3 regions of the Pseudomonas sp. FG29 genome follow, and region 3 is predicted to be linked to each of the others. Evidence: riboswitches for the same ligand, from Rfam matches in the RefSeq annotation. Region 3 holds a riboswitch; each other region holds the start of a gene.
What was found. Region 3 has a riboswitch for cobalamin ahead of ACODS1_RS07890 (TonB-dependent receptor). Riboswitches for the same ligand answer to the same signal wherever they lie in the genome.
Positions count from the first base shown of each region.

Region 1: linked by a shared signal. The riboswitch ahead of ACODS1_RS12150 (energy-coupling factor ABC transporter permease) and the one ahead of ACODS1_RS07890 (TonB-dependent receptor) in region 3 are both predicted to bind cobalamin.
Region 2: linked by a shared signal. The riboswitch ahead of cobO (cob(I)yrinic acid a,c-diamide adenosyltransferase) and the one ahead of ACODS1_RS07890 (TonB-dependent receptor) in region 3 are both predicted to bind cobalamin.

Region 1 is NZ_JBMDJU010000009.1:122,857-133,172, forward strand. Features, by position in the region: gene ACODS1_RS12135 (hybrid sensor histidine kinase/response regulator) at 1-1,660, shown strand, start outside; gene ACODS1_RS12140 (TetR/AcrR family transcriptional regulator) at 1,780-2,421, shown strand; gene ACODS1_RS12145 (acyl-CoA dehydrogenase family protein) at 2,418-4,067, shown strand; cobalamin riboswitch at 4,221-4,423, shown strand; gene ACODS1_RS12150 (energy-coupling factor ABC transporter permease) at 4,463-5,146, shown strand; gene amn (AMP nucleosidase) at 5,243-6,715, shown strand; gene ACODS1_RS12160 (hypothetical protein) at 6,819-7,628, shown strand; gene ACODS1_RS12165 (threonine dehydratase) at 7,631-8,602, opposite strand; gene ACODS1_RS12170 (aminotransferase-like domain-containing protein) at 8,683-10,023, shown strand; gene ACODS1_RS12175 (acetyltransferase) at 10,186-10,316, opposite strand, start outside.
Region 2 is NZ_JBMDJU010000014.1:20,393-30,708, forward strand. Features, by position in the region: gene ACODS1_RS15225 (molybdopterin molybdotransferase MoeA) at 1-590, shown strand, start outside; gene ACODS1_RS15230 (NAD-dependent deacylase) at 595-1,374, shown strand; gene ACODS1_RS15235 (C40 family peptidase) at 1,431-2,063, shown strand; gene ACODS1_RS15240 (C40 family peptidase) at 2,149-2,673, shown strand; gene ACODS1_RS15245 (sensor domain-containing diguanylate cyclase) at 2,682-4,121, opposite strand; cobalamin riboswitch at 4,590-4,799, shown strand; gene cobO (cob(I)yrinic acid a,c-diamide adenosyltransferase) at 4,976-5,587, shown strand; gene ACODS1_RS15255 (cobyrinic acid a,c-diamide synthase CobB) at 5,587-6,879, shown strand; gene bluB (5,6-dimethylbenzimidazole synthase) at 6,876-7,529, shown strand; gene cbiB (adenosylcobinamide-phosphate synthase CbiB) at 7,533-8,441, shown strand; gene cobD (threonine-phosphate decarboxylase CobD) at 8,434-9,444, shown strand; gene ACODS1_RS15275 (cobyric acid synthase) at 9,444-10,316, shown strand, end outside.
Region 3 is NZ_JBMDJU010000005.1:17,691-28,006, reverse strand. Features, by position in the region: gene cbiE (precorrin-6y C5,15-methyltransferase (decarboxylating) subunit CbiE) at 1-549, shown strand, start outside; gene ACODS1_RS07900 (cobalt-precorrin-6A reductase) at 546-1,265, shown strand; gene ACODS1_RS07895 ((2Fe-2S) ferredoxin domain-containing protein) at 1,496-2,188, shown strand; cobalamin riboswitch at 2,310-2,503, shown strand; gene ACODS1_RS07890 (TonB-dependent receptor) at 2,768-4,867, shown strand; gene ACODS1_RS07885 (ABC transporter ATP-binding protein) at 4,947-5,753, shown strand; gene ACODS1_RS07880 (ABC transporter substrate-binding protein) at 5,753-6,781, shown strand; gene ACODS1_RS07875 (FecCD family ABC transporter permease) at 6,778-7,785, shown strand; gene ACODS1_RS07870 (methyl-accepting chemotaxis protein) at 7,792-8,505, opposite strand; partial or broken gene ACODS1_RS07865 (methyl-accepting chemotaxis protein) at 8,647-9,633, opposite strand; partial or broken gene cfaB (C17 cyclopropane fatty acid synthase CfaB) at 10,198-10,316, shown strand, end outside.

The DNA.
Region 1 (10,316 bases), on a different contig from region 3:
ATTTCTGATCGGCTCGGCCGCGCTGTTCGGCTGCCAGTTCGCGCGCAGCTTCCTGCATACCTCGGAGCACAGCCCGTGGGTCGACCGCAGCCTGATGTTGCTGATGCTGTGTGGCACCGTGGTGATGATCCTGGCACTGACCATCAGCTATGCCACCGCATTGCGCCTGGCCACCTACCTGGCGCTGGGCTTCACCGTGGTGATCTTCGCCGCCGGCATTCTGGCCTGGCTGCGCGGCATGCGCGTGGCGCGCTATTTCATCTTCGCCTGGACGGCCTTCCTCGTCGGTGGGGCGATCAATACGCTGATGGTGCTGGGTTATCTGCCCAACGTCTTCCTCACCATGTATGCCAGCCAGATCGGTTCCGCCATCGAGGTCGGCCTGCTGTCGCTGGCGCTGGCCGACCGCATCAACGCCATGAAGGAGGAGCGCGCGCGTATCCTGCAGGACGCCGGGCACAAGCTGGAGGCGCTCAACCAGGAACTGGCCGACAGCAACCGGTTCAAGGATGAATTCCTCGCCACCGTCACCCACGAGTTGCGCACGCCGATGAACGGCGTGATCGGCTCGCTGGAACTGATGCAGACGGTGAAGATGGACGTGGAACTGGAGCAGTACCAGAAAACCGCTGCGGCCTCGGCCCGCGACATGATGCGCATGGTCAACGACATCCTCGCCCTGACCGAACTGCAGGCCGGCAAGCTCTACCCGCGCCGCGAGGCGTTCAGCCTGCGCGGCCTGTTCGATGGGCTGCGCGCCCAGTATGCGCCGCGTGCCGAAGAGAAAGGTCTGCGTTTCGAGTTGAACCTCGATGACAGCCTGCCGGACATTCTCGAAGGCGATGCCGGCAAGCTGGCGCAGGCGCTTGGCTACCTGCTGGACAACGCCATCAAGTTCACCAATGAAGGCCAGGTCAGCCTGGAGATCGGTCGGGCCAGCCGGGCAGGAGAAGGCTTGCCCCTGACCGTGGTGGTGAGCGACAGCGGCATCGGTTTCGACCCGGCGGAGAACCTCCTGTACCAACGTTTCCGTCAGCTCGACGGTTCGATGACGCGCCAATATGGCGGTCTTGGCATCGGCCTGGCGCTGTGCCGGCAACTGGTCGACCTGCTCGGCGGCAGCCTGACGCACGACTCCACGCCTGGCCAGGGCAGCCGCTTCCGTCTCGATGTACCGCTGACCTTGCCTCAGCAACCTGCCAGCGCGGGCGTGCGGCCTGTCCGACGTAGCGGCGGGATCGCGCAACGCACACCGCAGCAGTGCACGGTGCTGGTGGTTGAGGACAACGCCATCAACCAACTGGTGACACGCGGCATGCTGCTCAAGCTCGGCTACCGCGTGCGCACGGCCGACAACGGCGCCGAAGCGCTCGAGCTGCTGCGTCACGAGCCGGTGGATGCGGTGCTGCTGGACTGCCAGATGCCGGTGATGGACGGCTTTGCCACCTGCCGCGCGCTGCGTGGCCTGCCGGGCTGCGCCGAATTGCCGGTGCTGGCGATCACCGCCCACAGCCACAGCGGGGATCGCGAACGCTGCCTGGCTGCCGGCATGAGCGACTACTTGGCCAAGCCGGTGAAGTTCGACGAGCTGCGCATCCTGCTGCATGACTGGGTGCTCTGCCGCCCAGTGAGCGCTACCAGCGGCACTGCGGCGGTTTGACCGCCACGCGGTTTACCGTTCATCCCATTCCCGATTCGGCGGCAGGTTTGGCCGGATCGTCGCTTTAGCCAAGGTCTGAATCCTGATTCACTGGGTGCGAATGAATCAGGATTCAGACCATGGCCTATCACACCAGTGAAGCGCGCATCGACCGCGATCAGGCGTTGCGCCAGCGTATCCTCGATTGCGCCCTGAAGCGCGTGGTCGAGGGCGGTTTCGCGGCCCTCACCATGCAGGCGCTGGCCGGCGATGTCGGCATCGCCACCGGCAGTCTGTACCGCCACTTTCGCAGCAAGGGCGAACTGGCAGCGGAGGTGTTCGCCACGGCCAGCCAGCGTGAGGTCGACGCCTTGGCCGTCGCACTGCGTGGTCCCGGTAGCGCGGCCGAGCGCTTGCGCCTGGGGCTCGAGCAGTTCGCGGCGCGGGCCTGGCAAAGCCGTCGTCTGGGCTTTGCCCTGATTGCCGAACCGGTCGACCCGGAAGTCGACGAGCAGCGCCTGCTCTATCGCGAAGCCTATGCCGAACTGTTCGTCGATCTGCTCGGCGAGGGCGTTCGTGCTGGCGAGTTTCGCATCGAGCAACTCGGCCTCACCGCCGCCTGCCTGGTCGGCGCCATCGCCGAAGCCTTGATCGGGCCGCTGTCGCCACCCGCCCGGGCGGCGCGCGAAGCCGGACATGTCGGCCTCACTCTGGATCAGGTCAGTGCCAGCCTTGCCACCTTCTGCCTGCGCGCCGTCGGCGCCGAGGACTCCACGCGATGAAACCCAGCCTGCACGCCGAAACTCATGATGTGTTCAACCAGGTGCCGAGCCTGGACGGCGCTAACCTCTATCGGCTCGACCTGCCATTGCAGGAGTGGACTCGTCGTTATGACGGGGCCTGGGCCGACGAGCGCCTGAGTGCCTACGGCGCATTGGCCGGTGGCACGCTGATGCAGGCCGGCTTTCTCGCTAACGAGAACAAACCGGTGTTCAAGAGTCATGATCGCTACGGTAACCGCATCGACCTGGTGGAGTTCCATCCGGCCTATCACGAACTGATGCGCACGGCGGTCGAGCATGGTCTGCCTTCGTTGCCCTGGGCCGATCCGCGTGCCGGCGCGCATGTCGCCCGTGCCGGCCTGACCTACCTGCACAGCCAGGCCGAGGCCGCCAGTGGCTGCCCGCTGACCATGACCTTTGCCGCCGTGCCGGCCATTCGTCTGCAGCCCAACGTGGCCGAACAGTGGCTGCCGAAGATCCTGTCCACCGAGTACGATCCGAGCAACCTGCCGATGGAGCAGAAAACCGGCGTCACCATCGGCATGGCCATGACCGAGAAGCAGGGCGGCACCGACGTGCGTGCCAACACCACCCGCGCCTACGCCATCGGTCTTGGCGGGCCGGGGCAGGGCTACGAGCTGGTCGGCCACAAATGGTTCTGCTCGGCGCCGATGTGCGACGCCTTCCTCACCCTGGCCTACACCGACAAGGGCCTGTCGTGCTTTCTGCTGCCGCGTCATCGTCCGGACGGCACGCGCAACCAGTTCTACATCCAGCGCCTGAAGAACAAGCTGGGCAACTGGGCCAACGCCTCCAGCGAGGTGGAATACCGTGGCGCCTTTGCCTGGATGCTCGGCGAGGAAGGGCGCGGCGTGCCGACCATCATCGAGATGGTGGCCATGACCCGCTTCGACTGCATGGTCGGCTCCAGCAGCCTGATGCGCCAGGCCCTGACCCAGGCCGCGCACCACTGCGCGCACCGTCAGGTGGGCGGCAAGCGGCTCGCCGACCAGCCACTGATGCAGAACGTGCTCGCCGACCTGGCGCTGGAGAGCGAAGCCGCGCTGGCGCTTTGCATGCGCATGGGCCGCGCGCTCGATCACCAGCATGATGCGCAGGAAGACAAGTTCGCCCGCCTGGTCACCGCCGTGGGCAAATACTGGATCTGCAAGCGCGCCCCGGAAATGATCTACGAGGCCAGCGAGTGCATGGGCGGTGCCGGTTACGTCGAGGAAACCATCCTGCCGCGCCTGTACCGCGAGGCGCCGGTCAACTCGATCTGGGAAGGCTCCGGCAACGTGCAATGCCTGGACGTGCTGCGTGCTCTGTCCAAGGAGCCGGGCGTTCTCGATGCACTGTTCGATGAGTTGGGCGATGGCCACGGCGATGCCCGCCTCAAGGCGCATATCCAGCGCCTTAAAGCCGATTTTGCCGATACCGCCGATATCCAGTACCGCGCCCGCCAACTCACCGAAGATATGGCCGTGGCCCTGCAGGCCAAGCTGCTGCTGGAGGCAGGCAACGCCACCGTCTCCGATGCCTTTATCGCCAGCCGCCTGGAAGGCCGTGGACGGGTCTACGGCACTCTGCCGCGAGGTGTCGACGTCGAGGCGTTGCTGGCGCGTAGCACGCCGAATCTGCTTTGATTCTTGAGCGATCTTTAACAAGGAACAGTTGGTGGATTTTTAGCGGCTGATTTTTCCCTTTGGGATAGTTGGTCGTACTAAACGTGCTCCCCGCGCCAACAGGGATGAGTCAAGCGTGCCAGCCCGGCGCGCTGTTTTTTAGCCCAGTAGGCGAGTAATCTGGCGGCCGATGGTTCTGCGTGCACGTACGTGACGCGGATGAAAAGGGAACAGGGTGCGGCGAGTCTCGCCAATGCCCTGGCTGCCCCCGCAACTGTAAGCGGCGAACGATGCCCTCATGCCACTGACTCCGGTCGGGAAGGCGGGCGAAGTGCCAAGCCGTGAGCCAGGAGACCTGCCATCGAATCCATCGATCCTCCAACTCGTCGCGCGGTGGGCGCGGCCAAGGAACTTGCATGCATATCGAACCCGGTGTCGTCGAAGGCGCCAAGATCTTCCTCAGCTACGCAACCGCAGTCGGTGCCTTCGGGCTGACCGCCAAACTGGCGCGCGATGCCATCCGCGACAACGGCGGGGCGACCGCCCTGGCGCTGCGCAGCCTGCTGACCACGGCGCTGGTGTTCTGCTTCTTCGAGGTATTGCCGCACCATGCGGTTGGCGTTTCCGAGGTGCACCTGATCCTCGGCTCCACCTTGCTCCTGCTGTTCGGCGCCGGTGCCACGGCCGTCGGTCTGGCCGCTGGCCTGCTGCTGCAAGGGCTGTTGTTCGCCCCATTCGACCTGCCGCAGTACGGCATGAACGTCACCACGTTGCTGGTGCCGCTGTGGGCCATCAGTGTGCTGGCCAAACGTATCGTTGCGCCCGGTACCGCCTACGTCGACCTGTCCTACAAGCAGGCGCTGGCGCTGTCGACCGCCTATCAGGGCGGCATTGTTGCCTGGGTCGGCTTCTGGGCCTTCTACGGCCATGGCTTTACCAGCGATAACCTGGCCGCGGTGGGCAGCTTCGGCCTGGCTTATATGAGCGTGATTCTGGTCGAGCCGCTGATCGACCTGGGGGGGCTGGCTGGTGCCAAGGCGCTGGCGCGTTTCAGCCGAGGCCCGCTGTTCAACGTGCGACTGCATCAGGCAGCCGTCTGATGCAAAGTGCGGCGGCCACTGGTTCGGTCGCCGCGCTATGTTTTGCCATGAGGTTACAGGCAAGATAGGGGCGTTCGTTCAGCCAGGAAGACGCCTGTGAAAGCCTGTTCCGATGATTTCATCGTTGCCCATACCCCTGAAGAGGCGGTCGACCGCCTTGCTGCGCTGCACCAGGAAGCCACCGGTGCCCTGAGCCACGCGCTCAAGCGTTACCTCAAGGAGCGCATCCGCCCGGATGCCAGCGAGCACTGCCTGTTCCGCTACCCCGAACTGCGCCTGACCTACCTGTGCCAGGGCGAGGTGCCGACCACCGTGCGCGCCTACGCCAAGGTGCAGATCCCAGGCACCTACGCGATCACCGTGACCCAGCCGGCGGCCTTCCGCAAATACCTGCTGGAGCAGCTGCGCCCATTGATGAACGACTTTACCGTGCGGGTGGAGGTCGGCCGCAGCCAGCAGAACATTCCCTACCCTTACGTGGTTGAGGGCGGCGATGAGCTGGCCGGCAGTGGCGTGACTGCCGCCGAGCTGGCGCGGGTGTTCCCCAGCACCGACCTGTCCGCCGCCACCGATGGCACCGCCGATGGCCTGTACGACTGGGAGAACATCGACCCGCTGCCGCTGGCGCTGTTCGACGCGGCGCGTACCGACTTCTCGCTCAAGCGCATCCAGCACTACACCGGCAGCGACTGGCGCCATGTGCAGCCCTGGATTCTGCTGACCAACTACCACCGTTACGTCGACCAGTTCATCCGCCATGGCCTGGATATGCTGGTGGGCGACTCGCGTTTCACCCGCATGGTGCTGCCCGGCAATGTGGTGATCGAGCGCGGCATGAACGAAGGCGAGATGCAGGCGATCATCGAGAACGTGGTCTGGCACCGCTACCAGATGCCGGCCTACCACCTGCAGGCCGAAGATGGCCATGGCGTGACGCTGGTGAACATCGGCGTCGGCCCGTCCAACGCCAAGAACATCACTGACCACCTGGCCGTGCTGCGCCCGCACTGCTGGTTGATGATCGGCCACTGTGGCGGCCTGCGTCAGTCGCAGACCATCGGCGATTACGTGCTGGCCCACGCCTACATGCGCCGCGACGGCATCCTCGACCGCGTGCTGCCACCGCACATCCCGCTGCCGGCGCTGGCCGAAGTGCAGCAGGCGCTGCAGGAGGCGGCCAAGCAGGTGACGGGCGAGCAGGGCGATGAGCTGAAGAAGCGCCTGCGCACCGGCACCGTACTGACCTATGACGATCGCAACTGGGAACTGCGCTGGGCCCAGGAACGCCCGCTGATCAACCTGTCGCGCGCGGTGGCGGTGGACATGGAAAGCGGCACCATTGCTGCGCAAGGCTATCGCCTGCGGGTGCCCTACGGCACGCTGCTGTGCGTGTCCGACAAACCCCTGCACAGCGAGATCAAGCTGCCCGGTGCGGCGGGCGCCTTCTACGAGCGCGCGGTGACCCAGCACCTGCATATCGGCATCGCCGCCCTAGAGCTGATGCGCAGCCAGCTCGACTCGCTGCACTCGCGCAAGCTGCGTAGCTTCGACGAGCCGCCGTTCCGTTGATAAGCAGGGCGTGGCCTGACGCACAGTCTGGCCACGCCCTGGCGGCGCTTGCCCGCGCTCTGCTTTAGACTCGCCTGCATCATGGACGAACGAGGCGATACACATGGAACAGGCACGTCTGCTGCTCACGGCGCTGTGGGAACCCTGCAGCTTCTTCAGTCTTTTCCTCTACACCGGCCTGGCCCTGTCGCTTGGTGCGGTTGCGGGTCTGTTGCTGGCGCTAAAGCTGCACCGATTGGGCTGGCTGGCGCGCAATAACCGCTGGCACCATTGGCTGCTCAAACTCTACTTTCTGCTGTTGCCGCTGGCCGGAGGGTTTCTCGGTTTCCAGGGCGGATTGCTGTATGGCAGCCAGCAGCAGATCAATCGCCATCTCGACAGCTACGCCCCCGTGGTGCAGGAGCTTGCTGATGGCGTCTGGAGTGATTTCCAGGCTTATGTCGAGGCACAGGGCCAACAGGGCGCCCTGGCGGTGCGCGATGCCAGCGTGCAGGAGGTGCTCAACCAGTTGGCGCTGGACTACCTGCGCAGCGAACGGCTGCTGGAGGCCGAGGCCCGTGCCGATGCCTCGACTGCCGAGCGCATTGCCTTCGACCTGTTCGACCGTCTGCGCGCCAGCCTGCTAGGCAAGGCGATTGGCGAGATGGCGGTAGAGAAAACCGCCCGTTACAGCGGGCTCCACGAGAAGGTGCTGACTCAGGTACTGGATGCCCGTATCGAGCAGCTGTTCCAGGCCGAGTTTCTTCTCGGGTTGTTCAAGAAGCAGGTCGGCCATGTGTTCAAGCCGTTCTATATTGCCCTGCTGATTCAGCTCGCTCTGTTGCTGGTACTGATCTCGGCCGAGTGGGGCCTGGCGCGTTGGTTACGGCAGGCACCCGCTCGTCAGCCTGCCGAGCCGCTCGCCACGGTTTGAGTTCAGGCGGCCACCGGCGCCTCGTCACGCAGCAGCTCGGCCAGCGCTGCGCGGTCGATATTGGCGCCGCTGAGTACCACGGCCAAGCGCTGCCCGGCATTGAGTTCGCGCTCCTGCATCAGAGCCGCCAGTGCGGCAGCGCCGGCACCTTCGGCGAGGTTGTGGGTGTCTTCGTGGTAGGCGCGGATGGCGGCGCGAATTTCCTCGTCGTTGACTCGTACGATGCGTGCAGCGCCGGCGCTGAGCATGTCCAGTGTCAGTTGCTGCGGCTGGCGGCAGGCCATGCCGTCGGCCAGGGTGTCGGCACGTTCGGTCTGCACCAGGCAACCCTGCTCGAAGCTGCGTGCATAGGCGTCGGCACCGCTGGCGACTACGCCGATGATCTCGGTGTCGAGACCAAGCAGGTCGCGGGTACGGATCATCCCGCAGATGCCCGAACCAAGGCCGATGGGCACATAGACCCGGCGCAGATTCGGCACCGCTTCCAGCAGCTCCAGGGCGTAGGTGGCCACGCCGCGCACCAGATCCTCATGCAGTGACGGTACCCAGTGCAGGTTGTCGCGCTCGGCCAAGCGTGCCGCTTCTGCGCGGGCCTCGTCGAAGTCGCGGCCATGTTCGATCACCTCGGCGCCGAGGGCGCGCATCGCCGCGTTCTTCTCGCGGGCGTTGCCGTGCGGCACCAGAATCCGAATCGCCAGGCCCGCTTGACGCGCGGCCAGCGCCAGACTCTGGCCGTGATTGCCACGGGTGGCGGTGACCAGCCCGCGCACCTGCGGCTCGCGGCGCAGCAGGGCGTCGATATAGACCAGCCCGCCGCGCACCTTGAAGGCCGCGGTTGGAGCGTGGTTCTCGTGCTTGACCCAGACCTCGCAGCCCGTGCGCTGCGCCAGCAGCGGCCAGCTCAGTTGTGGCGTGGGCGCCATGTGGCGGTGAACCAGTGCCGCGCTCTGGCGCAGTTGGGTGAGGTCGAACATGGCGAATGCTCCGGGTGGCGTTGACCTCGATGCTAGTGCGGCGCATTGTATGGGTAAATATTTATATTGCATGGCAAACAATGTGGCTTCCTGATCTGCAAGACAGCGCCCTGCCGACTTACCTGGCGTTGGTCGAGGCCATCGCTGCGGCTATCGGTCGGGGCGAACTCAAGCCTGGCGAACGCCTGCCGCCGCAGCGCCGGCTGGCCTGGACGCTGGGCATCAACCCGAGCACGGTGATGCTCGCCTACCGTGAGGCGGCGCGGCGGCATCTGGTGTCCGGCGAAGTGGGGCGTGGCACCTACGTGCTCGCCGGCAGCCGTGAGGCGAGCCTGTTCCGCCTCAAGCAACCGGCCGCGCAGGGCGAGCTGATCGACCTGTCGACCAACGTGCCGGTGCATGACCCGGACAACCGCGACCTCTCCGCCAGCCTCGCTGCCCTGGCGGCGCGCGGCGAGCTGGACGCGTTGCAGGCTTACCCATCGGCGGCACTGGTCGAGCGTGCGCACCTGGCGGGCGCGAGCTGGTTGCGCCGACGCGGACTGGAGCTGGCGCCGGGTGGCCTGCTGCTTTGCGCCGGCGCCCAGCAGGGTGTTTCGGCGGCGCTGCTGGCGCTGTGCGAAGCGGGCGAGCCGATCCTGGTGGAGCGCTACACCGCGCCGGGGATCAAGGCCGCTGCACGCCAGTTACGTCTGCCGCTGCACGGCGTGGCGATGGATGAGCACGGCATCCTGCCAGATGACCTCGACCGTCAGGCCCGCGCCACTGGCGCCCGTGTGGCAGTGCTTACGCCCTGTTTGCAAAACCCCACCGGCGCCAGCCTCGATGCCGAGCGCCGTGCTGCCATCGCCGAGGTGGCGCGGCGTCGTGGCTTGTGGATTATCGAGGACGATGTCTACGGCGTGCTCGGCAGCGAGGCGCCGTTGGCCGTGCAGCTTCCCGAGCATTGCCTGCTGATCAGCAGCCTGTCCAAGAGCGTTGCACCCGGCCTGCGCCTGGGCTTTATCGCCGGTGCATCCGAGCTGCTCGAGCGTATCGATCCCGAGGCCCAGGCAACCCGTTGGGCGGTGACGCCGCTGAGCCTGGCGCTGGGCTGTGAATGGATCGAAAGCGGCATCGCCGAACAGCGCTTGGCCTGGCAAATCGACGAACTGCAGAAGCGCTGGCGCCTGGCCGCACGTGTGCTCGGATCACGTATGCCGCAGGGCCGGGCGGTGGCACCGCATCTGTGGCTGGATGGTGCGGTGCCGGTTGGTCTGGCTGAGGCGTGCCGGCAGAACGGTGTGGAGGTGGTGCCGGCAGAGGTGTTTGCGGTCGAGGCCAATCCGGGGCACGCCGTGCGTGTCAGCCTCGCGGCAGCAGCCAGCCGGGTCGAGCTCAAGCAGGCATTGGAAGGGATCGTGGCGGCTTGGCCTGTTTAGCGTGGTAGGGCGTACCGGGCGGCGATCCGTTCGCGCAGCAGTACGCCGCCGTGGTGGCAGGTTTGAATCTGGCAATGAGTCGCCGAGAGCGTTTTGGGCTCGTTTGCGTTGTCTGCGCTCGCATGGGCCTGCGGGCTGTTCGCTGGCGCTCCTGAGCCCGCCCTACGCCCCTGCGAGTTGCATATGCAGGATAGGGAAGGGGCGCCCGCCGCCGTCCAGGCGCGAGCGATCGGTCACGACGAACCCCAGATGCTGGTAGAAGCCCAAGGCCTGCGGGTTTTGCTCGTTGACGT
Region 2 (10,316 bases), on a different contig from region 3:
GCCGTCTGCTGATTAGCTGGCTGCAGCGGCTCGGATGCGAGGTGGTCGACGGCGGCATCCTACCGGACGACTTGCCGCGAACCCGCGAGGCGCTGGCGGCGCTCAAGGGTGTCGATCTGATTCTCTCCACTGGCGGGGTATCGGTAGGCGAGGCGGACTTTCTCGGTATTGCCCTGCGCGAGGCCGGCGAGCTGACCCTGTGGAAGCTGGCGATCAAGCCGGGCAAGCCGCTCACCTTTGGGCATTACCAAGGTGTGCCGGTGATCGGTCTGCCTGGCAATCCGGCCTCGACCCTGGTGACCTTCGGGCTGCTGGCGCGGCCTTATCTGCTGCGGCGCATGGGTGTGCAGCGGGTCGAGCCGTTGGCCTTCGAGATGCCAGCCGGTTTCATCTGGAGCAAGGCCGGGCAGCGTCGCGAATACCTGCGCGCGCGCATCGAACAGGGGCGTGTGGTGCCCTATGCCAATCAGAGCTCCGGTGTGTTGCGCAGCGCCGCCTGGGCCGAGGGGTTGGCCGAGGTGCTGGAAGGGCGAACCCTGGCTGAAGGTGATCGTCTGCGCTTCATTCCGCTCAGCGAACTGTTGGGCTGAGCGCATGGACGCCGCGCTGCGCGAGGTTGCTACAGCTCTTGCTCGGGCCGAGCGGGTGTTGATCATTACCGGAGCGGGGCTTTCCGCCGACTCCGGGCTGCCGACCTATCGCGGGATTGGCGGCCTCTACAACGGACGCACCGCAGATGGCCTGCCCATCGAGGCGGTGCTGTCCGGGTCGATGCTGCAGCGTGATCCAGCCCTGTGCTGGAAGTACCTCGCTGAACTCGGCGGGGCCTGCCTGAAGGCTGCGCCCAATGCCGGGCATCTGGCCATCGCCGAGTTGCAGCGGCTGATTCCGGGTTGCTGGGTGCTGACCCAGAACATCGATGGCTACCATCGTGCTGCCGGCAGTCCGGTGGAGCGCCTGATCGAGATTCATGGCGAGCTGACGCCTTTGTACTGCCAGTCCTGCGCGGCGCAGGACGACGAGCTGGCTGCGCATTTGCAACGACCGTTGCCGCCGCGCTGCCGCCTATGCGGTGGCATTCTGCGTCCGCCGGTGGTGCTGTTCGAGGAAATGCTGCCCGAGGCGGCCATCGCGACGCTGTATGCCGAGCTGCGCAAGGGCTTCGATGTGGCCCTCAGCGTGGGAACCAGCTCGACCTTTCCTTATATCGTCGAGCCGGTGCTGCGTACGCGTGAGCGTGGAGGGCTGGCGGTGGAGATCAATCCGGGCCTGACACCCTTGAGTGCCGAGGTGGATATCCGCTTGGTGGGGACGGCCTTAGATGTGTTGCCAAAACTACTGAGTCACATTTCTAACGATAGAATTTGCAAATAGCGTTTATAGAGGGCATAGTCGCGCACTTACGAACTTTCATCGACACGGTCGTGCCCATGCTAAAACGCTTCGCACCCCTCGTGCCCCTCGCACTCACGGTGTTTCTCGCTGCCTGCGCAGGTCACTCGCCGCAGTCGCAGCCGCAGAATGACAAACCCGTCGCAGTGCAACCGGACTTCCCATCGCGTCCTGTTTCTCAACTGGACGGCGTCGACAGCGACGAAGCCGCTGCCGCCGCGCTCAACGGCAAACCTTACGAAATGCCTCAGCTGGCTGACAGCCTGCTGGATCTTGGTCGCTCGCTGATCGGTACCCGTTACCGTTATGGCGGTACCTCGGTACAGTCCGGCTTCGATTGCAGTGGCTTCGTTGGTTATCTGTTCCGGGAAGAGCTGGGGCTGCAACTGCCGCGCTCCACGCGTGATCTGATCAAGCTCGATGCTCCCAAGGTGGCGCGTGCCGACCTCGAGCCGGGTGATCTGATCCTGTTCAATGATCGTGGTCGTGGTCGGGTCAGTCATGCCGGTATCTACATCGGTGACGATCAGTTCATCCATTCCAGCAGTCGTCGCAGTGGCGGCGTGCGCATCGACAGTCTCGATGACAGCTACTGGAATCGCAGTTACCTGGAAGCCAAGCGCGTTCTCGCACTGGCCCCTCAGGAAGAACTCCACGCCCAGCACCCCTGATCGATACGGCGCAGCCTGACAGGCTTGCGCCGTTCGTCGCTTATCGGCAGAGTAGGGCGCACTCAGGCTCAGGATCGTCCCGCCAATGCCTTTCACGCTCCGTCTTGCCTTCATCGCATCCATCGCTCTGCTGAGTGCCTGCAGCAGTTCTCCTCCCGCGCCCCAACCCACTTACAACCCGCCACCCATATCGCTCGACGCGCCCGGCGCTGCCGAGGATGTGTTGTTCCGCGCTCTGGGCCTGGTGGGAACGCCGTATCGCTATGGTGGCAACACACCGGATGGTGGTTTCGATTGCAGCGGCCTGATTGGCTATGTGTACCGTGATGCGGCAGGTATCAGCCTGCCGCGCTCGACTCGTGAGCTCAGTGCCATGCGTCGCCCGGGCGTTGCGCGCGATGCGTTGCGCAGTGGTGATCTGGTGTTCTTCGCCACCAATGGTGGCGGTGCGGTGAGTCATGCCGGCATTTACGTGGGGGAGGGGCGCTTCGTGCACGCGCCCTCCACTGGCGGCACGGTACGTCTGGACAGCCTGGACAATCGCTACTGGCGCAGCACCTACCTCAGTGCCAAGCGCGTGCTGACGCCCGAGCTGGCGCACAACCCCTGAAGCGTCATTCACTGATGTTCGATGCGGTTGCGTCCGGCGCGCTTGGCGCGATACAGCGCCATGTCACTGCGTGACAAGGCCGCCTCCGCAGCCTGATCGTCATTGCTGAGGGTCGCTACACCCACGCTGGTCGCCAGGTGAGTCTGCTGGTCGCCATGCTGCAACGGCGTGCGTGCCAGCTCCTGCTGGATGCGTTCGGCGAAGCGCAGGGCGGCATCGAGATCCGCATCGCACAGCACGACCGCGAACTCTTCTCCGCCGATACGGCCCGCGGCGTCGGTCTTGCGCAGGTGGGCACGGATCACGTCGGCGAAATGGCGTAGCGCCTGGTCGCCCACCGAATGGCCCCAGCTGTCGTTGATTACCTTGAAGTGATCCAGATCGAACATCAGCAGCGTGGCATTGCGGATGATCGAGCGTCTTAGTCGCGCCAGTTCCGCGTCGAGCTGACGGATGAAATGGCGGCGGTTGGAGAGTTGGGTCAGCGAGTCCGTCGTTGCCAGAACATTGAGCTCGACCTCGAAGTTCTTGCGTTCGGTGATGTCGGTGATGAAGCCATGCCAGAGCACGCTGCCGTCGTCCTGGGGAGTCGGTCTGGCCGCGCCTTGGCACCAGGTATGGCTGCCATCGCTGCGGCAGACCCGATATTCCAGGCGCCAGGGCGTGAGGTTGCGGGTCGCGCTTTCCAGCGATCCCATGTAAAGCCCAAGATCATCCGGGTGCAGCAATTGCCGCAGGCGCTGCGGGTTGGCCTGCAACTCGGCCGGGGAGACACCGTAAATCTCCTGTGAACCGGCGCTGATGTAGGTGAACTGGCCGCTGCCATCTGCCTGGGCATGGAACTGGAAGACCATGCCGGGGATTTCATTGCTCAGTGCGCTCATCAGTTCGGCCGTCTGCTCGAGCTGCTCGGCCATGTTGCGCAGCGCGCTGATGTCGGTCGTGGTGCCGACCATGCGCAGTGCCTTGCCGCTGCGGTCGCGTTCCACCACCTTGCCACGGCTGCGCACCCAGAGGTAATGACCGTCGCGGTGACGGATGCGGTGCTCGACCTCGTAGGCTTCGGTACGTTGTTCCAGGTGGTCGATTATGGTGGCCTGAACGCGGGCGAGATCGTCCGGATGGATGCGTTTGTAGCTGTCGTGAATGTCGTCGCCGATTTCATGCTCGGCATAGCCGATCAACGCCTTCCAGCGTGGCGAGTAGTGAATGCGATCCTTGTTCAGGTCGCGATCCCAGATGCCGGTGTTACTGCCGTCGATGGCGAGCGCCATGCGTTGTTCCCGGCGCATCAGGGCTTGCTGTTCCCAGGTGATTGTCAGCAGCGTGTCGAGGCTGCTGACGATATCGCTCAGTGCCTCGCTGCCATCGGGCGTTTGCGCGCGCTCGTGGAAAAGGCACAGCAAAGCCTTGCCGGCCGCCAGCGGGAGCAGGCTCAGGGCCTGCACGGAATCTGGCGGATCCATCCCGAGCTGACGGGCGATCGCTTGCCGATCTACGAGATGTCGTGCGGTTTCGGGCCACTGCCCTGGGTGCTGGGCGGGCGTATCGGCAAGTGGCTGTCCGCTGAACGCGACGACGTGAGCCTGATGCGGAGCTTTCTCCAGCACGAGCGCCGTGGAGGCATGCGTGTGCGTACAGGCGAGCCGCAGCAGTGGCAAGCAGGCTTGCGCAAGAGGTGAATGCGACCCGTTGAAGGCAAACGTGAACAGCATTGGGACTCCACGTTCGTGAAAATGGGTGGCGCGAATAGGGGTTCAGGATTTGGTGCGAGCGGAATCTGCCGTCGCGCGCAGGCTTTGAGTTCGGTTATGGGCATTAGTTTAGGCGCGAGGGCGCATTGTGCCATTAATCCGGGTGCATGGGCGGAGACGGCGCAGCGCCGAAGATTGACGCGCAGCCCTGCCAGCCTCTACCCTGCGCGCCTTGCTTCAGGTGCCCCGCGTCGCTGTAACCGGCGACCGAGGGGTGAAACAGGGAAGCCGGTGCGCATGCCGGCGCTGCCCCCGCAACGGTAGGTGAGTCAAACGCCGCTTCAGGCCACTGTGCAAGGCACGGGAAGGCGCGGCGGGGCGCCATTGGCGTCGCTCACGAGCCCGGAGACCGGCCTGTCGCAGTTTCATGGCATCGCGGAGGGCGCTGTCCGGCTTACGCCCCGGTTCAACCGGGGCGTTCGTGTTTGCGTCTTCCGCCTGCCTGACCAGCCACCAGCGCCTGGAGACGTCGCGTGCACTCGCATGCTTCCTCACCATCGTCGCACCTTCGAATGACGGTGCCGGCGCCTGATGTACGGGAACACAGCATGAGCGAATCCGCCGAACGCGATGCCCGCCACAAGGCGCGCATGCAGCGCAAGAAAGCCCTGATCGACGAGAAGATTGCCCAGGCCCAGGATGAATATGGCCTGTTGCTGGTGCATAGCGGCAATGGCAAGGGCAAGAGCAGCAGCGCCTTCGGTATGGTCGCGCGCGCCCTCGGTCACGGCATCAAGGTTGGTGTGGTGCAGTTCATCAAGGGCGCGGCCAGCACCGGCGAAGAAACCTTCTTTCGCCGCTTCCCCGAGGAAGTCAGCTATCACGTGATGGGCGAGGGCTTCACCTGGGAAACCCAGGATCGCCAGCGCGACATCGCCAAGGCGCAGGAGGCCTGGGCCGTGGCCCGGCGCCTGCTCAGCGATGAATCCGTTGGCCTGGTGGTGCTGGATGAGCTGAACATCGCCCTCAAGCACGGCTATCTCGAACTGGACGCGGTGCTGGCCGATATCGAGGCTCGGCCACTGCTGCAGCACGTGGTGGTGACCGGCCGGGGCGCCTTGCCGGGGATGATCGAGGCGGCCGATACGGTTACCGAGATGAGCCTGGTCAAGCATGCCTTCAAATCCGGGGTGAAGGCGCAAAAGGGCATCGAATTCTGATGACGACACGTCACTGCCCGGCGCTGCTGATCGCCGCGCCGGCGTCCGGCCAGGGCAAGACCACCGTTACCGCAGCGCTGGCGCGCCTGCACACCCGGCAGGGGCGCAAGGTGCGGGTGTTCAAATGCGGCCCGGACTTTCTCGACCCGATGATCCACGCCCGTGCCAGCGGCGCGCCGGTGTATCAGCTCGACCTGGCCATGGTCGGCGAGGCGGAGAGCCGTCGTCTGCTGTGGCAGGCCGCTGGCGAGGCCGATCTGATTCTGATCGAAGGGGTGATGGGCCTGTTCGACGGCAAACCCTCGGCCGCCGACTTGGCGCGCCACTTCGGTGTGCCGGTGCTGGGGGTTATCGATGGTGCGGCGATGGCGCAGACCTTCGGTGCGCTGGCCCATGGCCTGGCCACCTTCCAGCCGGATCTGCCCTTTGCCGGGGTGCTCGGCAACCGCGTTGCTAGTAGCCGCCATGGCGATATCCTGCGGGATGCCCTGCCGCCTAGCATTCGCTGGTTCGGCGCCTTGCCGCGCAGCGCCGCAGTGGAGTTGCCCAGCCGCCATCTGGGCCTGGTGCAGGCGGGCGAGTTGACGGATCTGGATGCGCGCCTGGACGCTGCTGCCGATGCACTGGCTGCCAGTGCTGATGTCGATCTGCCGCCGGCGGTAAGTTTTGCCGCGCCGCAGATCGACGAGCCTGCGCCCCTGTTGAACGGTGTGCGCATCGGCGTGGCGCGCGATGCCGCGTTCGCCTTCCTGTATCAGGCCAACCTCGACCTGCTGCAGGCGCTCGGCGCCGAGCTGTGCTACTTCTCGCCGCTGGCCGATAGCGAGCTGCCCGAGGTGGACAGCCTTTACCTGCCCGGCGGCTATCCCGAGCTGTACCTGGCCGAGCTGGAAGCCAATCAGGCCATGGCGGCGGCGATCCATGCCCATCATCAGGCCGGCAAGCCGTTGCTCGCCGAATGTGGCGGCATGCTCTATCTGCTGGACGAGTTACGGGACAAACAAGGAGCCAGCGGGCGCATGCTCGGTCTGCTGGTCGGCAGCGCCGCCTTGCAACCGCGCCTGACCGCGCTGGCTCTGCAGGCGGTGACGCTGCCGGAAGGCGAGCTGCGCGGGCATAGCTACCATCATTCGCGCCTGGACAGCCCGCTCGAACCGCTGGCGCTCGGTCGCTGCCCGAACGGCAAGCCGGTGGCCGAAGCGGTCTATCGTCTCGGCCGGCTGACCGCCAGCTACATCCACTTCTATTTACCGTCCAACCCGGAGGCGGCCGCCGCGCTGCTGCGCCCATGAGCGAGCACGCGTTCAGCCCCGAGGAGCGCGCGGCGGTGTACCGCGCCATCGCCGAGCGTCGCGATATGCGTCATTTCGCCGGTGGCGAGGTGCCGCCCGAGGTTCTGGCGCGTCTGCTCGAAGCGGCGCACCACGCGCCCAGCGTTGGGTTGATGCAGCCCTGGCGCTTTTTGCGTATCAGCGATCCGCAACTGCGTGAGGCGGCTCATGCGTTGGTGGAGGCCGAGCGGGTGCGTACCGCCGAAGCCCTGGGCGAGCGCAGCGACGCGTTCATGCGCCTGAAGGTCGAGGGTATTCGTGACTGCGCCGAGCTGCTGGCCGTGGCGCTGATGGACGGGCGCGAAGCGCATATCTTCGGCCGACGCACGCTGCCGGAAATGGATATGGCCTCGGTCGCCTGCGCCATTCAGAATCTGTGGCTGGCCGCGCGTGCCGAAGGGCTGGGGCTGGGCTGGGTGTCGTTGTTCGACCCAGAGGCGCTGGCCGAGTTGCTGGGCATGCCGGCAGGCAGCAAACCGGTGGCGCTGCTGTGCCTGGGGCCGGTGCAGGCCTTCTATGAGAAGCCCATGCTGGTGGAAGAGGGCTGGGCCACGCCGCGCCCACTGAGCGAGTTGCTGTTCGAGAATCGATGGGGAGAGCAGGGTGACTGAACGATGAGCCTGGCGCTGATCACCTGTGCCGGCGTGGCACTGGATGCCGTGTTGGGCGAGCCGCGCCGTGCGCATCCGCTAGTGGCCTTCGGGCGTCTGGCCGAGCGTCTGGAGCAACGTTTCAACCCGTCCGGTGGCGGCTGGCGCAGCCATGGCGTGACTGCCTGGTGCCTGGCGGTGTTGCCGCTGACCCTGCTGACCTGGCTGCTGGCGCATATCAGCGGGCTGAGCTGGGCGGTGGAAATCTTTGCCCTGTACTTCGCCCTTGGCCTGCGCAGCCTCTACGAGCACGCGCAACCGGTGGCGCAGGCGTTGCGCCTGGGCGATCTGCAACTGGCGCGCGAGCGCGTCGGCTGGATGGTCAGCCGCAATACGGCAGCGTTGGACGCCACCGGGGTGGCCCGCGCCGGTACCGAGTCGGTGCTGGAGAATGGCTCCGATGCGGTGTTCGCCGCCTTGTTCTGGTTCATCGTCGCCGGTGCGCCCGGCGTCGTGCTTTATCGCCTGAGCAACACCCTCGATGCCATGTGGGGCTACCGCAACGAACGTTTCGAGCGCTTCGGCTGGGCGGCGGCGAAGATCGATGATGTGCTCAACTACATTCCGGCGCGCCTGGTGGCGTTGACCTACGCAGTGCTGGGGCGCACCGCCCTGGCGCTCAAGTGCTGGCGCAGGCAGGCGCCGCTGTGGGACAGTCCCAACGCTGGCCCGGTGATGGCCGCGGGAGCGGGCAGCCTGGGCGTGAGCCTGGGCGGGGCGGCGGAGTACCATGGTGAGCGCCATGAACGCCCGCAACTGGGCGAAGGCCCGGCGCCGCATGCGCGGGATATCGAGCGCGCCATGAACCGGGTGATCGGCGGCGTGGTGTTGTGGCTGGTATGCCTGCTGGTTTGGGAGGTATTGGGTGCTTGAACATGGCGGTCGTCTGCGCGCAGCCGCGCAGCGTTATGGCATCGCGCTGGAGGACTGGCTGGATCTGTCCACGGGCGTCGCTCCCTATGGCTGGGCGCTACCCTCGGTGCCGGCCGAAGCCTGGATGCGTCTGCCCGAAGTGAATGACGGCCTGGATGCCGCCGCCCGCGATTACTACGGCGCCTCCAGCCTGCTCCCCGTGGCCGGCTCGCAGGCCGCGATCCAGATGCTGCCGCGCCTGCGCAAACCCTGCAGCGTCGGCATTCTCGCCCCCACCTATGCCGAGCATGGTGCAGCCTGGCGGCGTGAGGGCCACCGCGTCATCACGCTCAGCGAAGGTTCTACGCATCGCGCCTTGCCGCAGCTCGACGTGCTGTTGGTGGTCAACCCGAACAACCCCACCGGACGCCTGATCGAGCCGATACGCTTGCTCGATTGGCACCATGAGTTGGCTGAGCGTGGCGGCTGGCTGGTGGTCGACGAAGCCTTCATGGATTGCACGCCGCAGCACAGCCTGGCGCCATTCAGCGACCTGCCTGGCCTGATCGTGCTGCGTTCATTCGGCAAGTTCTTCGGCCTGGCCGGCATGCGCCTGGGCTTCGTCCTCGCGGCGCAGGCCCTGCTCGATGAGCTGGATGATTGGCTTGGCCCCTGGGCGGTCAGCGGTCCGGCGCGCAGCGTGGCGCTCAGCCTGCTGCGTGACGAGGCCGGTCAGTGCCTGCAGCGCGAGCGCCTACTGGCCGACGGTGCGCGACTGGCGGCGCTATTGCGCGATTGCGGCTTACCGCCGACGGGCGGCTCGGCGCTGTTCCAGTTCTGCTGCACGCGGCGTGCGGTGCCCTGCATGGAGCTGCTGGCGCGGCGTGGCATCCTGGTACGGCTGTTCGCCGAACTGGACAGCCTGCGCTTCGGCCTGCCGGCCGATGAGGTGGGCTGGCATCGTCTGGAGCAGGGCCTGCTGGACTGTGCGCCGATCCTCAGCAGTCTCGAGGAATCGAACTGATGCCCACCCTGATGGTGCAGGGCACCACCTCCGATGCCGGAAAGAGCACGCTGGTCACGGCGCTGTGCCGCTGGGCACGACGCCAGGGCGTGCACGTGGCACCGTTCAAGCCACAGAACATGGCGCTCAACTCGGCGGTGACCGTCGACGGTGGCGAAATCGGCCGGGCGCAGGCCGTGCAGGCGCAGGCCGCCGGCCTGGAGCCGCATACCGATATGAACCCGGTGCTGCTCAAGCCCAACAGTGACATGGGTGCCCAGGTCATCATTCACGGCCGCGCCATCGGCAACATGCAGGCGCTGACCTATCACGGCTACAAACCGGTCGCCATGGCGGCGGTGCTGGAGTCCCACGCGCGGCTGGTCGAAGAGTACGAACTGGTACTGGTCGAAGGCGCCGGTTCGCCGGCCGAGATCAACCTGCGTGCCGGTGACATCGCCAACATGGGCTTCGCCGAGGCGGTGGACTGCCCGGTGATCCTGATCGCCGATATCGACAAGGGCGGTGTATTCGCCCATCTGGTCGGCACGCTTGAGCTGCTCAGCCTGAGCGAGCAGGCGCGCATCCGAGGCTTCGTGATCAATCGCTTTCGTGGCGATATCGGCTTGCTCAAGCCGGGGCTCGACTGGCTCGAGCAGCGCACCGGTAAGCCGGTGCTCGGCGTCTTGCCCTATCTGATGGACTTTCACCTGGAAGCCGAGGACGCCGTCGACACCCGCCAGCAGGCCAAGGCCGAGCAGGCGTTGCGTGTGGTGGTGCCGGTGCTGCCGCGCATCAGCAACCACACCGATTTCGACCCGTTGCGTCTGCATCCCCAGGTCCAACTGACCTTCGTCAAGGCTGGCGAGGCGATTCCGCCTGCCGATCTGATC
Region 3 (10,316 bases):
GGCCTGCCCGATGACGCCTATCGCCACGATGGTCAACTGACCAAGCGTGACGTCCGCGCCGTCACCCTAGCACGCCTGGCGCCGCTGCCTGGCGAGCTGCTGTGGGATGTCGGCGCCGGTTGCGGCTCCATCGGCATCGAGTGGATGCGTGCGCACCCGGCTTGCCGCGCTATCGCCATCGAGGCCAACGAGGGGCGCCAGGAGCATATCCGCCATAACCGTGATGCCCTCGGTGTGCCGGCCCTGCAACTGGTCGCGGGGCATGCGCCCGAGGCGCTGGTGGGGCTGCCCGCGCCGGACGCGATCTTTATCGGTGGCGGCGTCACCGTGCCCGGTGTGCTGGATGACTGCTGGGCTGCGCTCAAGCCGGGCGGGCGTCTGCTGGCCAATGCCGTGACCCTTCAGAGTGAGGCGGCGCTGGTAAGTTTTCGCGAGCAGCACGGCGGTGAGCTGTTGCGTCTGACCGTGGCCCAGGCGCAGCCGCTGGGTGGTTTCGACACCTGGCGTGCGGCGCTGCCGATCACCCTGCTGACGGTGCGCAAGCCATGAGTGCGCGGATCCTGCTGCTCGGCGGCACCACCGAGGCGCTGCGCCTGGCGCGCCGGCTGGGGCCGGAGACGGTCTACAGCCTGGCCGGTCTGGGACGCGTGCCGGACGACCTGGCCTGCCGTGTGCGCGTCGGCGGTTTCGGTGGTGCCGAAGGACTGGTCGCCTTTATCGCCAGCGAAGGCATCGAACTGCTGCTGGATCTGACCCACCCCTACGCCGCGCAGATCAGCCATAACGCCGCCCGTGCCGCCGAAATCGCCGGCGTGCCCTGCTGGGCGCTGCGTCGACCCGGCTGGCAGCCAGGCGTGGAGGATGACTGGCGCGAGGTGGACGGCTGGGATGAACTGACCCGCGCATTGGCGCCATTCGAACGGCCCTTCTTCACCTCCGGACGCGAGCCGCTGGCGCATCTGCATGAGATTCCTGAGCACCAGCACTGGACGGTGCGCTGCCTGCAGGCCGAGCTGGCACCGCCGCGCGCCGAGATCATCGGCGCGCGCGGGCCGTTCTCCCTGGACGAGGAGCGTGCACTGTTCGCCCGCATCCGCTGCGACGTGCTGATCAGCAAGAACAGCGGCAGCGCGTCCACCGAGCCGAAGCTGCAGGTGGCGCGTGAGTTGGGCCTGCCGGTGCTGCTGTTGCGTCGTCCCGAATTGCCGGTGGTGACGCGCGAGTTTGCGGAGTTGGACGCCCTCTGCGATGCGCTGCCCCTGTAGGGCGGGTGAAACCCGCCAACGTCAGCCCGGCGGGTTACACCCGCCCTACGCTTGACGCCACGCCGCCTGCCATTGCCAGTGGTGACGCGCGAGTTCACCGAGTTGGATGCCTGGGGCGAAGCGCTGCTTCTGTAGGGCGGGTGAAACCCGCCAATGTCGGTCTAGCGGGTTGCACCCGCCCTACGCTTGCCGTTGCGCTGCTAGACTGCCGCCCCGTTTTGGAGACTGTCATGAGCCAAGCCCCTTACGCGCGCATCCTGTTTATCGGCCCCGGCCTGGGGCGTGGTGCATCGTCCGAGCGCCTGCAGCAGCGTATCGAAACGCTGCTGGGCGAGGCGCATCTGCATGACAGCGAGCAGGACAGCTTCTGGCAGGCCATCATTGAGGCGCCACGCCCGCTGCTGGTGGTCGATCTGGAGCCGCGCGCCGATGCTGCGCACCGCGACTGGCTGCGCGAGTGCATCGCCGAACGCGGGAACGGGAGCGAGGTATTCGTGGTTTGCACCGCCATGCAAGACACCTGGCTCGATGGCCTGGGCGCGTTGCTCGAGCGCCGCGAAGCGCATATCCCCTGCAGCGACGTGCCAGCCGTGCCGGAACACCATGCCTGGTCGCAGATTCCGCCGCATGCGCAGCGCCTGCTGCTGTGCAACGGCCCGCGCTGCACGCGCAAGGGCGCGCTGGGCCTGTGGAAAACCCTGCGTCAGCGGCTCAAGGCCGCCGGCAAGCTGGAGTGCGAGGGCGGTGTGCATATCACCCGCAGCCAGTGCCAGTTTCCCTGCGACCTGGGCCCGACCGCGAGCCTTTATCCACAGGGCGAGTGGTATGGCATCAAGGATGAAGCGGCGGTGATCCGCCTGGTCGACGAGCGTCTGGTGGCGGGCAGGGCGTTGCCGGAGTTGCGGATCGATGAGCAGGCTTAATGTCCGCCCCCTTTCGCGGCTGACGCGCAATGCCGCCCAACTGCTCCTATAGAAGAGCAATCGCCGCTAAAGCGCCTCCCACAGTCGGCCCCGCGCCTTGACTTGAACGGAGGCGGGTGGTCATATCCGCCCCGCTTCAGGTGTCTCACGCCGCCGCGCGTGAGGTGAAACGGGAAGTCGGTTGAAGTCCGACGCTGCCCCCGCAACGGTAAGCGAGCGACCGCATCGATACGCCACTGTGCGCCACGCGCATGGGAAGGCGATGCGTTCATGACCCTCGCAAGCCCGGAGACCGGCCTGGAGTCGTTTGTGTCTGGCAACCCGCGGTGGGCGGGCGTTGACTCCAGTAGGGCGCGCTCGCGCTCCTGTCTGCTGTTGCGCATTTCCATCGGATTGCCGTGCCTTTTCCCTGACGATGGAACACTCATGGCGCGCCATTTCCGCTTCAAACAACCTTCTCTGGCCATTTCGGTCACGGCTCCTGCTTGCCTGTATTCCAGGCTGCGAAGATCGATAATGTTATGTTATAACAATTACATTCCATCCTTCGATTCTCCGCGCAACAACGGAACTACTGCCGTGCGAAACCCTGTTCTTCACTGCACCTGGCCGCTGGCCCTGCTGTTCAGCGGCCTGGCCCTGGCCGACAAGGCTGTCGATCTGCCCGCACTCGATGTCCAGGCCAAGGCCGCCGAGGAGGGCGAAAGCGACCTGCGCACGCCCACCACCAGCGGTTCGCGTCTGGAGCTTTCGGCCATGCAAACCCCGGCCAGCACCAGCAGCCTGAGCGGCGCCGAGGTGCGTGAACGCAACAACCTGACGGTACAGGATGCAGTAACCCGCACGCCCGGCATCAGCTTTATCGGCACGCCCGGCAATGGTGGCACCGCGCTATCGGCACGCGGCTTCACCGGCCACTCGGCGACCATGCAGCTCTACGACGGCACCCGCCAGTACGTCGGCGCCGGCACCGTGACCTTTCCGGTGGACACCTGGTCGGTGGCGCGTATCGATGTGCTGCGAGGCCCAGCCTCGGTGCTCTATGGCGAAGGCGCCACCGGCGCGGTGATCAACGTAGTGCCGAAGAAGCCCTTCGCTGGGCCGGTGGAGAATCACCTGCGCCTGGGTTATGGCAGCGACGACCGCCGCCAGGCCGCGCTGGACAGCGGCGGTTCGTTGAGCGACGCACTGAGCTATCGCTTCAACCTCAATCAACAGGCCAGCAATGGCTGGGTCGACCGGGGTGATTCCGACAGCCTGGCGCTGAGCGCCGCGCTGCGCTGGGATGCCAGCGAAGACTTGAGTTTCACCCTGTTCCACGACCAGGGTGAGCAGAGTCCGGAGCGCTACCTCGGCACGCCGCTGGTCGATGGCAAGTTCCGCGAGAGCCTGCGCGAGCGCAACTACAACGTCGCCAACGCCGATATCCACTACAACGACCAGATCACCCGCCTGGTGACCGACTGGCGCATCAACGACGCACTGACGGCCAACAACCAGCTTTACTACGTCAAGACCCAGCGCTACTGGCGTAACAGCGAGGCCTACCGCTGGCAGCCGGGCGATACGGTCGAGCGCGGTGACTTCTGGCGCATCAAGCACAACCAGGAGCAGCTCGGCGACCGCCAGAGCTTCAGCCTCGATCACGCCCTGCTCGGCCTCGACAGTCGCACGGTGGTCGGTGTCGACTACAACCATATTCGCTTCTCCCGCCACCACGATTTCGACAACACCTTCACTGACAGCGTACCGCTCGGTCAGTCCGGCGGCGGCAGCTACCAGAGCACCGACAGTTACCGCCCACGCGAGCTGAACCTGGCCCGGCAGTTCTCGCTGTTTGCCGAGAACCGCACCCAGCTCACCGAGCGCCTGGCGCTGGTCACTGGCGTGCGCCGCGATCAGGTGCATCTCGAGCGCAGCAATCGGGTCGATGACAGCCGTGTCGACCGCAGCCTCACGGGCGACAACTGGCGTGCCGGCCTGGTCTTCGCCCTGACCCCGGAACTGTCGCTGTACGGCCAGTACGCCACCAGCACCGAAGGGGTGAGCAACCTGCTCACTCTCAACCCGAGCCAGCAACAGTTCGACTTGAGTGAAGCCAAGCAGACCGAGATCGGCCTCAAGCAGCTTTTCTGGGGCGGGCAGGGCGAGTGGACGCTGGCTGCCTATCACATCGTCAAGGAGAAGCTGCTCAGCCGTGAGACACCGACATCACCCACCGAGCAGATCGGTCAGCAGTCCTCTGATGGCCTGGAGGCCACGCTTGAACTGGCGCTGGGGCGTGGCTGGCAGGTTTCGGCCAACGCGGCGTTCGTGCGTGCCGAGTACGACGATTTTGTCGATGGCGGCGGCGACCGCAGCGGCAATCGCCCGGTCGACGTGCCCAGGCGCACGGCCAACCTGTGGCTGAACAAGGCTCTCGGCAGTGGTGTGGAGGCCGGCATCGGCGCGCGTTATGTCGATGCACGTTATGTCGATACGGCCAATACCGAGAAGGTGCCGGGTTACACGGTGGTCGATGCGAATATCGCCTGGCAGATGCTGTCGGACGTGCGCCTGGGCCTGGAGTTGAATAACCTGTTCGACCGCCAGTACGCCACCAGTGCCAGCAGCGATGGTCAGCAGTGGTTCCTTGGCGCGCCGCGTTCGCTGTTCGTCACGGCGGATTACAGCTTTTGAAGCGCGCGTGCCTGTCTCGGCGCGCCGCACGTGGAGAGTTCTTGTGTCAGTGAGTAGCGCCTCGGGCTGGTCGTTCAGCCTGTTCTCGCCGCCCGCGAGCCGCCGTACGGCGGCACCCGAGCCGCGCCTGCGCATCCGTGACCTGGCCTGGTCGCCGGATGGCCAGCGCGCCTTGCTCGAAGCCATCGACCTGGACATCGGTGACGGCGAGCTGCTCGGCCTGATCGGCCCCAACGGCAGCGGCAAGACCAGCCTGCTGCGTTGCGCCTATCGCTTCCAGCGGCCGTGCAGCGGCAGTGTCGAGCTGGGCGGCGAGGCGCTGTGGCAGCGCCCGCCACGCTGGAGCGCGCAGCGCGTGGCCGTGGTGCTGCAGGAATTCCCGCAGGACTTCGGCCTACGTGTGCACGAGGTGGCGGCCATGGGCCGCACGCCGCACAAGGGGCTGTTCGACGGCGACGATAGCGAGGATCAGCGCCTGGTCGATGAGGCGCTGGCGCGGGTCGGCCTGAGCGAGCGGGCGCAGCAGGATTTCGCCCGCCTGTCCGGTGGCGAGAAGCAACGTGCCTTGCTCGCCCGTGCTCTGGTGCAGCAGCCGCAACTGCTGATCCTCGACGAGCCGACCAACCACCTCGATCCGCGTTACCAGATCGAACTGTTACGGCAAATCAAATCGCTGGGGCTGGCGACCTTGGCCAGCTTCCATGACCTGAACCTGGCGGCGGCTTTCTGCGACCGTCTCTGCGTGATCGACCAGGGCCGCCTGGTGGCCGTCGGCACGCCTGCCGAGGTGCTCACTGCCGAGCTGCTGCAACAGGTGTTCGGTGTGCAGGCGCTGGTCGACACCCATCCACTGGCGGGTTACCCGCGTATTACCTGGATCCTTTGATGAAGCGCTCACGAACGGTCGAACCTGTAGGAGCGAGCTCTGCTCGCGAATCGTGGGTAAAGACAAAAGCTTCGCGAGCAAAGCTCGCTCCTACATTCATTGGTGCAATCCTGCTGGCGCTGGCCAGCCCCGTCTGGGCCGTCACCGTCACCAGTTGTGACCGACAAATCACCATCGCCCAGCCGCCGCAACGGGCCGTGAGCCATGACGTGAACATGACCGCCATGCTCCTGGCCCTCGGCCTGAAAGAGCGCATGGCCGGCTACACCGGTATCAGCGGCTGGAAGACCCTCGATCCGAGCATGCGCGAACAGCTCGACGGCCTGCCTGAACTGGCCGCGCGCTATCCGTCGCTGGAAAACCTGCTGGGCGCCGGCACCGATTTCGTCTTTGCCGGCTGGAACTACGGCATGCGCATCGGCGGCGAGGTCACGCCGGCCAGCCTGGAGCGCTTCGGTATCCCGGTGTACGAGCTGAGCGAGTCCTGCGCGCATGTCATGCCGGGACGCGTCGCCAGCCTCGACGATGTCTACACCGATCTGCACAACCTCGGGCGCATCTTCGCCGTCGAGGATCGCGCTGAGGCGCTGGTGCAGGGCATGCAGACGCGGGTGGCGGCGGTGCAGGCGCGCCTGGGTGAACAGCCCAAGCGGCCACGGGTGTTCGTCTACGACAGTGGCGAAGACCTGCCTTTCAGCACCGGGCGCCAGGGCATGCCGCAGCCGCTGATCGAGGCCGCTGGTGGGCGCAACGTGATGGACGGTGTGGCCGGCAGTTGGATCAAGGTGGGCTGGGAATCGGTGGTCGAGCAAGATCCCGAAGTCATCCTGATCGTCGACTACGGCGAGCGCACGGCGGCGCAGAAGCGCGACTTCCTCCTGCAGCACCCGGCGCTGCAGGGTGTCACCGCGATCCGTGAACAACGCTTCGTGGTGCTGCCTTACCTGGCGGTGACGCCGAGCCTGGACAATGCCGCCGCCATCGAGACCCTGGCCGCTGCGCTGCATCCGGAGGCCTTCGCTCGGTGAGTCGTTATCGCCTGCTGTTGCTTGGGCTGGCCGGGCTGCTGGCGTTGTCCTGCGCCTGGTCGCTGGCCTTCGGCGCGGCGCAGGTGCCGCTAGATCGCGTATTGGCGATCCTCGGCCAGCACCTGTTCGGCATCACGCCCGAGATGCCGATCAACAGCGGCCAGGACAGCATCGTCTGGCAACTGCGCGCGCCACGGGTGCTGCTCGGTGCGCTGGTCGGCGCCGGGCTGGCGCTGGTCGGCACCGTGCTGCAGGCGGTGACGCGCAACCCGCTGGCCGATCCGCATCTACTCGGAGTTAGCTCCGGTGCGGCCTTCGGTGCGGTGATCGTGGTGCTCTATCTGGGCGAGTTCGCCGGGCTGCTCAGCCTGCCGTTGGCGGCCTTCATCGGCGCCCTGGCGAGCATGCTGCTGGTACTGGCCATCGCCAGCCGGGGCGGGCGTCTGGAGAGCGACCGCCTGCTGCTGGCCGGGGTGGCGGTGTCGTTCGTGATGATGGCGGCGAGCAACCTGCTGCTGTACCTGGGCAACCCGCATGCGGCCAGCTCGGTGCTGTTCTGGATGCTCGGCGGCCTCGGCCTGGCGCGCTGGGAACTGCTTTGGCTACCGGCGTTGTGCCTGGCCCTGGCCATGATCGTGCTGCTCGGCCTGGGCCGCGCACTCAACGCGCTGATGGCCGGCGAGCAGAGCGCCGTGAGCCTGGGCCTGGAGCCGCGCCGCGTGCGCTTGCTGGTGTTCGTGGTGGCTTCCCTGCTCACCGGCGTGTTGGTGTCGCTGTCCGGCGCCATCGGCTTCGTCGGCCTGATGCTGCCGCATGTGGCGCGCTTTCTGGTCGGCGCTGAGCACCGCCGCGTGTTGCCGGTGGCGGCGCTGCTGGGGGCGCTGTTCCTGGTCTGGATCGATGTCGCCGCGCGCACCTGGCTGGCGCCGCAGGATCTGCCCATCGGCATCGTCACCGCGGCTATCGGCGGGGTGTTCTTCGTGGCCCTGCTCAGGCGCCGCTAGTCGCTTTTACAGACGGAAACGCTGCACCTGGCTTTGCAGCGAGCTGCCGAGGCGTGCCAGCTCCTGGCTGGCCTGGCTGGTCTGCTCGCTGGCGGTGTAGGTCTGCTCGGTGATGCCACGCACGTTGAGCACGCTGCGGTTGATCTCCTCGGCCACCGCACCCTGCTGTTCGGCGGCGGCAGCGATCTGCTGGGTCATGCCCTGAGCGTTGCCGATGCTCGCGGTGATGCTGTGCAGGGCCGCGCCGGCCTGGCGGGCCAGTTCGACGCTGCTGTGGGTCAGGTTGCGGCTGCCTTCCATGCGTTGCACGGCCTTGAGCGTGCCTTGCTGCAGGGCAGCGATCAGCGTCTCGATTTCCTGGGTGGACTGTTGCGTGCGCTGGGCCAGGCCACGGACTTCGTCGGCGACCACGGCGAAACCACGCCCGGCTTCGCCGGCACGCGCTGCCTCGATGGCGGCATTGAGCGCCAGCAGGTTGGTCTGCTCGGCCACCGATTTGATGACATCGAGCATGCCGCCGATACGTCCGCTTTCCTCGGCCAGGGCACTGATGGCCTCGCCGGTCAGCTCCACCTCGCTGGACAGGCTGTCGATCTGGGCGATGGCCTTGTTGACGATCTGCGCACCACTGCTGGCTTCCTGGGCGCTGTGCTCGACCGCGTGCGCCGTTTCCACTGCATTGCGCGCCACGTCCTGCACCGAGGTGGCCATCTCGTGCATGGCGGTGGCCACCTGATCGGTTTCCAGCTTCTGCTCGTTGGCGCCGGCACGGGTCTGCTGGGTGATGGCGGAAAGCTCTTCGGTGGCGCTGGCGATCTGCGCGGCGCCGTCGCCGATATGCCCGATCAACTGCCGCAGGCTGCTGGTCATGGCATTCATGCCTTGCTGCAACTGACCGATCTCGTCACTGCGCTGCACCTGATCCTGATGGCTGAGGTCGCCGCTGGCGATGCGTTGCACGTTGTGTAGCACGCTGCGCAGGGCCGGGACGATCTGCCGGGTGATCAGCAGGGCGCCGACGATGCCGAAGATCAGCGCCAGTGCCAGGCAGCCCAGCAGCATCCCCGAGGCCTGCTGGGTGTCTTCGTTGCGCCGTTGCATCTGGTTGTCATACAGCGCCTGACAGTGCTCGACCATTGCCAGAACCAGCGCATTGGCTTTCTTCTGATCCTGATCGATGCGCAGCAGGGCGGCCTGGTGGGTGTCGAGCGTATCGCGGTAGGTGCGGATGGACTGCTCCATCTCCTGAAACAGTGCGGGCGGCGCATCGCTCAGCGTCGCACGCAGGGGCTGGAGATTGCCCAGGGTCTTGTCGATGGCATCGAGGGTCGACTGGTATTGATCGGTCTTGCCGCTGTAGCTGTAGGCGCGCGTCTCGAAGCGGGCGAAGAGGAACTGCATCTGGATGGTCTTCACCACCTTGTAGCGTGCGTATGTCCGCTCGACGTCCAGTGTGTCGCTACTGACATAGCTGTCCAGCTTGTCCAGGGATGCCAGGGCCTGATCGCCGCTGCTGCGGCGCAAGTTTCGCGACGAGGCGATCTGCTGGTAAGCCCCTTCCATGTCCTTGATCAGCGCCTGGTAGTTGCCCAGCGCCTCGTCCATCTGGGCGATCTTCTGCTGGTTTTCCTGGGTCATGAAATAGCCGCGCAGGTCGGCCAGATTCTGCTCGATGGTGACGATCTGCTGCTTCAGCTCGGCAGCCGCTTTCTCTTCGCCGTTGCTCTGCAGATACGCGGCACGCGCCAGGCGCATGTCCGAGAGATGCTGCATCAACTGGTTGACCGCACTCATGCGATCCATGCGGTAGGACAGGTTGGAGAGGGCGTACCAGCCAGCCGAGAACATCAGAACGCTCATGATCAGCAGCAGGCCGAAGCCGGCGATCAGTTTCTTGGCGACACTCAGGTTTACCAACCAGCGATTCATACGACGTGCTCCTTGAGTGGCGGATGGACGGTGCGTGTGTTCGAGGGCAGGCACACAGCAGTCCAGCACCGATTGAACGGAGCCACGTCAGGATTCTCTTGGCAGCGGATGACTCGTGGAGTCAGGCAGGGAGTCGAGGGCATGGGCAGTCGTTCTTGTTGTCTTATTAGCTTCGATGGTATCGGCCAGGTTTTCTTTATGAGTAGGCGGCTTACCCATCATCTGGCGGCAGGCGCTAGAGGATCGCCCTGACCTGTAGGGTGGAGTCAGCCTTGCGGGACTATGACAGGGCTGGATAAATCGATCCAATGCAATTCTGGCGTCTTTTATTTCTTTTGAAGCATTAATCAGTGCGGCCTGTGCTGCGCTTCTGACGGGTGGTTCAGAGCAGCCTGTTGCCGTTAGTCAGCTTGAGCGAACCTGGCCAGGCATGGCCCGGTCATCTGCTTCAGGTTCCATCACACCTGATCAGGAGGGACGACCATGCTTGCGCAACTGCCCACCGCACTTCGTGACCTGCAACTGCCGCTGCGTCGAAACTGTGGGACGGCAAGCAGATGGATCTGGGGCCGAAACCGCGGCTGACGCTGGTGGTCAAGGAT